3 regions of the Virgibacillus sp. DJP39 genome follow, and region 2 is predicted to be linked to each of the others. Evidence: riboswitches for the same ligand, from Rfam matches in the RefSeq annotation. Region 2 holds a riboswitch; each other region holds the start of a gene.
The links. A riboswitch is a leader RNA that binds a small molecule or an ion and turns the genes downstream of it on or off. The one in region 2 is predicted to bind cyclic di-GMP.

Region 1 (3,217 bases), on a different contig from region 2:
GTGGGTGGATTAACGATTGCAGTTATTATGGGTGGAACAATGCTTACTTCTGGACAGAACCTCGGTTTGGCGTACCAGGTATCTGACAAAAGCCAGGGAGTAATAATGGGGAGTGATGTCGGGATCTTAAAGGTGGGCGATAAGGTTTCGCGTCCATTGTCGGAGCTTAGCAATAATGGTGCTTTTCCATTAATCGGAACCATTAATACGAGTGACAAGCAGATTGAGTTGAGTCATGAAAGGGTGATTCTATCAAAAGGGGAACAAATAAAATCCACCTATACAGTTAAAGCTGAAATTCCAGGGAAATACGAATCATCTATAAGGGTAGGATTGTTTTATCCATTTTTGCCAGCATCGCTAATCTATTTCCTCTCGGAGCAAAGTTATTGGTTAGCGCTCGTCTCGGTTTCACTAGTGCCAGGATTACCTTTGATGGTTTATCCGTTTGTTAATGGAAAGATGAGAAGGAAAACAGCTAAGCTATTAAGAAGGAAAAAAAGAAAAATACAGAGTTCATTGCCATTCTAGTGTACATCCCCTTAATGCAGCATTATAGTTGATGTAGAGGTGATAGGAAATGGCAGTTGTAACAGTTGATTTCGATGGTACCCTTTACCAAGGGAATTCGTTTAAGGTTATGTTTCAAGCGGCAAAAAAGGAGTTCGTCTTTAAGCAGTGGGTTGTTGTTGGTGCAGGGATTGTAAAAGCTACAGTTTCTGGCTTACTTAATGGAAAAAATGCTTTTCGATTACAATTTTTCAGGGCCTTTGCACAATCGTTTAAGGGAAAAACATCCCAGGAATTAGATGATTTTTTTGTAAAACTAGTAGAGATAGGTATTAAAGATGCAAATCAGGACCTTGTACATAAAATACGTGAACATCAAAAACAAGGAGATACTGTTATTGTTCTGTCTGGTGCCCTTTTTCCTTTTCTTAGAGCTTTTACCAAGAAACTTGATTTAAACGTTCATGTAATTAGTACCGAATTACAATTTGACCAAAATGGAATATGTACTGGTAATCTTGGTTCTATAGTAAATGGAATCGAAAAGGTTAATAAAGTAAAAGAGTGGATGGAAGTTCATCAGGAGGATGAATCTCATCCAGCTGAAACCTGGGCATATGCTGATAGTAAAAGTGATATACCATTGTTTCAATTTGTGAAGTATCCTATAGTAGTTAATCCTGACCAGGGTATGAAAGAAGCAGCAAAGAAAAATAACTGGTCAATATTTGCGTCTTAAGGCAGCTGTCTATATCAGTTGTCTTTTTTTAGTTAATCAAGAGATTGTTTATTTGTGGGGGTTTTTGTAAAAAAATGGTACTATTGTAGGATTCTATTTGTTCTGTTATTAAACTATTATAAAAACAAGAGAGCAGTCGAAAAAAGAATAATTCTGTATCTCGATAAAGGCAAAACTTGGTGAAAGCCAGTGACGCAAAGCTATAGGGGCTATATGCTAATCTTCGCATATTGCTAGCCAGTTACCGAAGGATCAGGGAATAGTATTTTAATAATGGGTAGATAAGTAGCGCCTTTCTAGCACTACAAATCTATTTAATTGTTGAAATAACTAGGCAGTAACCCCCCTTTCGGTAAAGGCGGGTTATTTTTATTGTCCATAGGAGGTGTAATTATTGAAGCTAGTAAACCTAAGTAACGAGGAGGAAATCGCCGTAAATGTCAATCAGGCATACAGTTTTTTTAAACGACTAAGAGGCTTGATGTTCACGGACAAACTTGACTTAGGAACTGGCATGCATATCAAACCCTGTCAATCCGTCCATACATTCTTCATGAATTATTCCATTGATATTATTTATCTTAACGCAGCAAACATAGTTGTCGCTATTGATGAAGCATTAACCCCAGGAAAAGTTGGAAGTCGCTATGCCGATGCAGTTTCAGTAATCGAGTTACCAGCAGGAACAGTTAGTCACACTCGTACAGAGATTGGAAATGAAGTTGAATTCGTCTTATAAAAATTATTTAAGAAAAGGGAGAGATTTATTATGATGATGAAAAAATTAAAAGGCTTATTTTTAGAAGAAGAAGGACAAGGTATGACTGAGTATGGTTTAGTGTTGGGAGTAATTGCTGTAGGAGTGGTTGCGGTATTAATTACAATGCGAGGACAAATAAAAACTATGTTCGATAATGTCGTGGCATCACTGACAACAGCTAATACACCATAATGGTATTATTATAACAATTAAAAGAGCAAATAAAGCTTTACATATGTAAAGCTTTTTTGTTAAAAAAATAGAAGGGAGGGCATTGATGTGTTAAATCTATTATTAATAATCGTCCTAGTAATCTGTGTAATAACCGATTTAAAAAGCAGAAAGATCTATAATAATGTCATTTTTCCATCATTGCTTCTTGCTTTTCTATTAAATGGAATTTTGTTAGGTTGGTCTGGTTTATTCAGTAGTTTACTAGGTTTTAGCTGCGGACTTGTTATTCTTTTAATACCTTATCTAATGGGTGGTATGGGTGCAGGTGACGTTAAGCTGCTAGCGCTAATAGGAGCAATTAAAGGGTCGTCATTTGTATTTATTTCAGCAATTTATATGGGTTTTATTGGTGGTTTAATTGGTCTAATTATTTTGTTGCTTCGTAAAGGAGCATTTCAACGTTTAAAATCAATCACCTATTCGATAAGCGGTATTACTTATGGCATGAGGATACCTCTTGGTCTTGATAAAGAAGGGTTAGAAAGTACATACCCATATGGGCTAGCAATTGCTGGTGGGGCAGCTCTTGCATTTTTTCTTAATGGAGCTGTTTTATTATGATCCGAGAGGAAAAAGGACAATCATTGGTGGAAATGGCGTTAATCCTACCAGTTCTTTTGTTATTACTAGTGGGTATCATTGATATCGGCAGGATGACCATTATGTATTCTTCGCTTCATTTCACCGCACAGGAAACAGTAAGACTTGGAGGGTTAGGTGAAACTGACACAGAGCTTGTTCAATTTGCCCGAAATAATTTAAGTATGGGTGATCCAACTAAACTTCTTGTAGACATTACTCCCCAACCAGAAATGAGAGAGTCTGGTGAATATATAACAGTAAACCTAGATTATACCCTTACCCCTTTCACCCCATTTATCGAGACAATTTTTCCGGAGTCGCTTGTTCTAAGTGTCGACTCGACTATAAGAATAGAGTAAGTGAGGGATCTAAGCATGAAAATAATAAGGGAA
Region 2 (3,217 bases):
AAATGAAGCGATGCAGCCACTTCAGGATGCCGGGATTAGCAGACAGTGGGCTGATTGGGTTATAGGGATTAATTTAACTTCTGCAGCAACGTTGAAATATCAAAAAGGCAGTGGGAAGGCTTTGAATATAGGAAGAGTTTTGCTACCGACATTAAAAATCATTTATGATCGGGATAAAGAAATAGAAAAGTTTGTCCCAGAAGACTACTACAAGCTGACTGCAACATTCCAAACAGAAGATAACCTGGTTTATCAAGGTACATATATGGAAGGTAAGAAGGAAAAATTTAAAGAGAAGAAATCTTTAGAGTTACTTCATGAACAACTCGCTAATCAGTCAGCAACCATTATTGATAAACAGGTTGAGAAAAAGAAAGAGTTTCCACCTTTTTTGTTCAATTTGTCTAATCTACAGGGATATATTACAAGTAAATATAATGGTTGGACTTCCGATAAGGTACTAAAGGTTGCGCAATCACTTTATGAAAAAAAATTCATTACATATCCCCGTACGGCTAGTACTGCATTGGATGACAGTTTAGTAGGTAAAGCAGCGAATGTATTAAAGACACTCTCAGAAGGTTTACCTTACCAAGATGAAATTAAATTCATAAAGTCAAAACGTGTATTTAACAGTGCGAAAGTTGAAAGTCATAGTGCGATTATTCCTACATATATGAAACCATCCCGACTAACTGCAGACCAGCAATTGGTTTATACTGCCATTAAAAATCGGTTTATTATGCAGTTCATGCCGATTGCGATCTATGAAGAAACAAAGTTACAGACAAAGGTTGCAAGCATGGAAGGAAAAGGATTATTTCATTCTAAAGGTAAAGTACAACTGGTTGAGGGGTGGAAAAAGGTTGAAAGCACCCAATCTAAGGATACACTTTTACCAATTGTGCAAAAAAATGATAGTGTTACTGTCAAAGATTCCGAAGTTTCAACCCATGTCACAAAACCACCGAAAAGCCATACAGAAAGAACCCTGCTTCGCGTAATGGAAACATGCGGAAAAAGTGTTAAAGAAGAAGACGTGGAAGAAATTATGGGTGGAGTGTTAACGGGATTTAGTATAGGAACGGCAGCCACTAGAGCAGAAACCATGAAGAAGCTTAAGGATGTAGGCTATATCACTGCAGAAAATAAGAATTTAATATGTACAGCACTTGGAACAAAATTAGTAGAAACATTTCCAGTAAGTGAGTTATTTGATTTGGAGTTCACGGGACGATTGGAAAAAACGCTATCAGATATTGAAAAAAGCTCTGTAACTAAGGATGAGTTTTTACGCGTGGTATTTGATTTTACACGTAAATCTGTAGAAACTATTAGAGTGGATGAAGCAGGGATTATTAACGAAATTGCTTCAACAAAAATTTCTGTAGAACCCCTTGGAAAATGTCCTCAATGTGAAGGGATGATTATTGAGGGAAGAAAAGGATTTGGTTGTACCAATTGGAAGAGCGGCTGCAAATTTGTCATTTGGAAAAATGACAAATACCTGGCAACGATGAAAAAGAAACCCACAAAAACCATGGTAAAGTCTTTGTTAAGCAGCGGAAATGCATTTGTAAAGGGCCTGGCAAGTAAAAAAGGGAACAAGTTTGATGCCTATTTGCGATATGAGAAGAATCCAGCGAATGATTATTTTAGCTGGAAAATGGAGTTTAAAAAGTAGATTTGTCGAGATTAAATGTACAAACTACTTGTAAATGGAAATGGTTAATAGGATAATAGTACTAGTTAAGATTAAATTAAATTAAATTAAATTAAATTAAATCAGATTAAATTAGATTAGATTAGACGGGAATAGATTATTAAAATCATATTCTTAAATTCCATATGTTATAAAAAATAAGGGCAAATTCACTGAAAAGTGGACTGCGCAAAGCTAAGGGGCTAAGTTCTTAATAAGAATATGCTAGCCAGTTACCGATTCCAGAAAGAAGGACGCTTCGGTAACGATTAGTCTTTATTTTTTTGGGGAGAAGGTGTTTTGCTTGTCTGCCGGGTTAAATAAATTTGAAAAATTTAAACGAACATTATATTTATGGATTCTTCCCATAATTCTACTTGCACTAATTTCTGAGCTTGTATTCTGGAACCAGGATCCATTCAATCTGGTTGTATTACCAATTTTAATTGGCTGGTTTCTAATAACATGGTTGTTTTTATATGTAAATGTTTATTTAAGGTTTGTGGAAATTGCTAATTTGATTTTAATTAGCATTTTACATCTTTCAAAATCCTATGAGGTAATTCACGTTAAGATGGCATTAAATAATGCAATTACAACTGGTGATGCGTCATTATGGACACCACTTTTATATGTGTATATTTTTATTACATTAAGAAATGCAAAAGGCGCCACTTACTCCATTATTCTTTGGTCTTTAACATTAATAATGGTTATCATGAATTGGAGTAACATCCCTTATGCTGGACATGCATCTCTTGTTCAATATCAATTCGCAATACTGGTTTATATCATCTTTTTATTTTTTGCCAGACATATTATACGTGCCTTTACGGAATCAGAGTTGTTAGAGAAAATAGCATATCAGGACACGTTAACAGGAATCGGCAACAGAACGATGGTCTACAAATGGCTGGATCAATACTTAATGAATAAGGAACCGGTAGATCATGGATTTTCTGTAATCTTCTTTGATTTAGATCATTTTAAAAGAATAAATGATAGATATGGACATATAACTGGAGATGCAATTTTAAAAGATGTCACCTTGCTAGTCCTTAAAAATCTGTCAAAAAATGATAATTTTGGACGTTGGGGAGGAGAGGAGTTCATCATCATATGTCAGCAGCGAACGAAGGAAGAGGCAGTTGCACTAGCCGAGCTATTGAGGTTAACAATTGAGGGTCATCTGTTTGATGAAGTTGGGCAAGCTACTTCAAGTTTTGGTGTAGAGTCAGTAATACAAGGTGATACTGCTGAATCGCTAATCAATCGGGTTGATGGAGCTTTATATAAAGCTAAGCAAGAGGGAAGAAATATGGTGAAGAGTGTTTAGATTTTAATATAGGTTTGTAAAAACAGTCAAGATGGAGTTCGTAAAATGGGCTCTTTTTTTGCGGTGAAGAACTTTTCTTTCGCATAAGTGCATCTAAGATTTCTACGATTAAAGCTTGGCGATAAGCCGAGTTCTTTATTGATCGAATGTGGTTTACTTTAGGTCTTTTCATGGATACC
Region 3 (3,217 bases), on a different contig from region 2:
TAGGCTTTGTCACTTTCTTCTACTTTTTTTGCACTCCGTATTAATTCTGTTCTACTAGTTTCATAGTTGTACATATAATCCCCATCAACAATGAAATATGCTGCTCCACCGTCTTGATGGTCTTTGCAGCAAAAAATAGGAAGTTCTTTTTCATCAGCAATTTTTATGATCGACTTAAACGTGTCTAGTGTAAAAATCGACTTATCTGCAGTGGTAACTTTTTGAGTGACTGGTATGATTCTGCTTCCATGCTTTTTATTGATTCTTTCCATTTGTGTCAAGGAAGGAGCGTGGCGACTGATTACTAAATCTCTATATGCATAACTAACAGAGATTAGTAACAGAATAAACAATATAGTACTAGCTGTTCGGACTGGAATAAGAGGAAGCGGAACTCCTATTAGTTGAAATGTACTCTTAATTGTTTGAGTCGTGGTAAATGAGGCATTAGATGTAAAAGTTTTCTCACTAGCTAGGTTAATTTCATCATAGGCGTATTGAAATACTAGCCTTTCCTGTGGCTGAATCTCCTCTTCTTTTCCATTAAAGTTAATCGTTCCTTGAATTGTTGGGATCACTTCCAACGCATACTGTTCAGGTCTAACACCGATTTCTTCTTCAACTTGTGTTATAAACGTTTTGAGTTTTGCAATGTCTATTGTATAAGCATTATCGACAATTGATAAATCTTTCCCTGTTTGTTCGAAGTATTGTTTTTCTTCCAATGGGAACGTTCTCTCCCATAGCTCTCCTGCTTTCACTAGTAACTTTACTTCGTGTGTTCCTTTTATCGTTAAAGGATTTTCTGATTTTACTGTAGTTTTTAAGTCGAAAGGTATAGCTGTTGTCACCTTTTTGAAAATTGTATCGCCAACCTCGATTGTACCGCCGTTTGGGTTAAGTACATTAGGTGTAACGGTGGCCTTATAATCATACGTTGTTTGAAACTGTGCAGTATTGTCATTAATTTGGTTCGTAATCGTTGTAGGCTGTAGAAAGGAATAAACGGAAACAGAAGCTGAGATAATTAATAATGTGACAAGGCTAAACATAATTTTCTTGTTTTCTCGATTTAATAGATTTCTTATGATCTTAATCATTTCTATTACCCCTTTTATTTTTCTCTATTTGATATCTGGTATTGTTGATTTAATTACTGCGCTACCATTATTCCAATTTGTTGTTACCTGAATTACCTTTCCGGTTAATTTATTTGGATCTCCGGTAATATTAAATGGTTGAACTGCACCAGGGCTGATAAAGTGAGATCCTTTTTTTCCTAAATCAACAATTTCATGGTCAAATTCTCCACTAACCTCAATTCGTTCTATTTTAATTGTTGAGCTTGTGTTGTTTGTTACTACAAATTGTTTACTATTCGTGTAGGTTATTGCGACCAATGCATTCTCCTCAGAGACCACTGATAGTTTTGTGTTATTCTTTACCTCGGCTGTTGTAAAACTAGTGGTATGTAGAAGTGAAATTGTTGCAGTGATAAAAAGCATCGTCAGCGAAATCATAAATTTCATTTTTCATCCTCCTAAAAAAGTTCATAATAAAAGCCTAATCAAACTGAACAAATTGTCCAGTTCTAATCAGGCCGGTTGCACCACTAACTCCATACGTCCCTGGTGCCCACATATAGGACGTATATCACAGTTTCCTAGTAATCCAGTTATTATCATAGTTAATTATAACTAGATTGTGGTGGATATTATGTCAGATAGTGTACAATGATTGGTTCTAATTTTGCCGAATAGTGGGTAGTTATGTCTTATCCGTATGATAAGGAAATCAAAAACATCCCTAAATTCAATTTAGGGATGTTTTAAAAAAACTTATATTACTTGGAGACTTTGCTGGCATCAACGATTAAATCGAAGTCTCTTTGACCTTCATGTTTATTTGAACCTTGCATAGATTCTAATTTAAGATCAATCTGTCTTTCTTCGTTAGGTTCAAGTACAAAAGTATATTCTCCATCCCCTGAACTATACATTCCATTTATTCTAGTCCAAGAGTCTTCAGTACTTTTTAAATAAGTGTTAATTCCTGCAATACCAACTTTAGGGTTAGTGCTTACAGAAACATTTATTGCGTGTTCAGAATTATTTTTAACTGTAAATAACTCGTCCCAAGTGTAATCACTATTGTTTTGAACGCCAAAGTCGTCACCATTATAACCTTTGTCCAAGTCAATAATTAGTTTATCTGCACCAGCTGTATTGTAAAACGATGCATTGTGTTCGTCACTTGCTGAAAGTGCTAAGAGCGATTCGTTTGTATTTTTAACATTAAACGACATGCCACTCGTTACACTAGCAGTCGTAAATGACATCGCTGCCATCACGCTGGAAAGAGCTAGTAGTAAAACTACCATTAATAATCCTTTTTTCATTTTCATTTATAATTCCTCCTAGAATTTTTTCGGCATATCGCCGTGTTTTGTTGATAAACCAAGTATAGGTGGTTTATCGGTTGATATCGTCACTCTTAAGTGGGCTTATTAAATATCATTTGTCTACTTTATTAATCTACTATTTACTAGATTTACTACTACTTTTTTCTTTTGTCTGCTACTTAAGTTTATGGAAGGGTATACTTTTGTACCAGATGAATTCTACTTTAGAGGGCTTAATTTGATATAGATTTACAATAAAATAGAGGAAAGGAGTTGTATCTATGAAGGTAGTTTCGAGAATAATAAATGTTGTTCTAGTAATAGTAGTCTTATGTTCATTAGTCGCAGCTATTGGATCAGCTATTACAAAAGAACCTATGTTACTTACTGTTATCCGTTCAAACAGTATGCACCCTGTTTGGGAACGGGGGGACATGGTCATCATTGAAAATTTAAAAGAAGAGAAAACTATACATAAAGAAGATATTATATTTTTTAAAACAGAAGAAGGGAGTCTTTCAAAACAGGGCTGGATCGCTCATCGTGTAATGAGTGGGAGCCGTGAAGAAGGGTTCATTACAAAAGGTGATGCCAATAAGTATACAGATCAAAGTTCCGATGGTACTGTACCTATTAAACAGGAGTGGGTTGCAGGGAAAGCAATAACGATTGGAGAAACACCAATTGTTATTCCGAAAATTGGCTACTTATCGTTGTGGGCGGAAAAGTTTCAAAGCAATCCGTTATTAATACCAGTAATCGCATTGGTTCTTGCAGGACTAATTGCCTTCGGGGAAATTAAGTTTACAAAAAAGC

Region 1: linked by a shared signal. The riboswitch ahead of ACOI1D_RS03600 (DUF192 domain-containing protein) and the one ahead of ACOI1D_RS16335 (GGDEF domain-containing protein) in region 2 are both predicted to bind cyclic di-GMP.
Region 3: linked by a shared signal. The riboswitch ahead of ACOI1D_RS03620 (hypothetical protein) and the one ahead of ACOI1D_RS16335 (GGDEF domain-containing protein) in region 2 are both predicted to bind cyclic di-GMP.

Annotation. Positions count from the first base shown of each region.
Region 1 covers NZ_JBMERP010000005.1:79,604-82,820, reverse strand. Annotated here, with positions in the region: gene ACOI1D_RS03610 (signal peptidase I) at 1-531, shown strand, start outside; gene ACOI1D_RS03605 (HAD family hydrolase) at 581-1,249, shown strand; cyclic di-GMP riboswitch class I at 1,408-1,498, shown strand; gene ACOI1D_RS03600 (DUF192 domain-containing protein) at 1,644-1,988, shown strand; gene ACOI1D_RS03595 (Flp family type IVb pilin) at 2,019-2,201, shown strand; gene ACOI1D_RS03590 (A24 family peptidase) at 2,289-2,804, shown strand; gene ACOI1D_RS03585 (TadE/TadG family type IV pilus assembly protein) at 2,801-3,184, shown strand; gene ACOI1D_RS03580 (pilus assembly protein TadG-related protein) at 3,200-3,217, shown strand, end outside.
Region 2 covers NZ_JBMERP010000064.1:2,394-5,610, reverse strand. Annotated here, with positions in the region: gene ACOI1D_RS16340 (DNA topoisomerase) at 1-1,684, shown strand, start outside; cyclic di-GMP riboswitch class I at 1,856-1,943, shown strand; gene ACOI1D_RS16335 (GGDEF domain-containing protein) at 2,007-3,038, shown strand.
Region 3 covers NZ_JBMERP010000005.1:82,865-86,081, reverse strand. Annotated here, with positions in the region: gene ACOI1D_RS03625 (DUF5305 family protein) at 1-1,100, opposite strand, end outside; gene ACOI1D_RS03630 (sensor histidine kinase) at 1-1, opposite strand, end outside; gene ACOI1D_RS03620 (hypothetical protein) at 1,125-1,529, opposite strand; cyclic di-GMP riboswitch class II at 1,590-1,673, opposite strand; gene ACOI1D_RS03615 (DUF1102 domain-containing protein) at 1,844-2,404, opposite strand; gene ACOI1D_RS03610 (signal peptidase I) at 2,683-3,217, shown strand, end outside.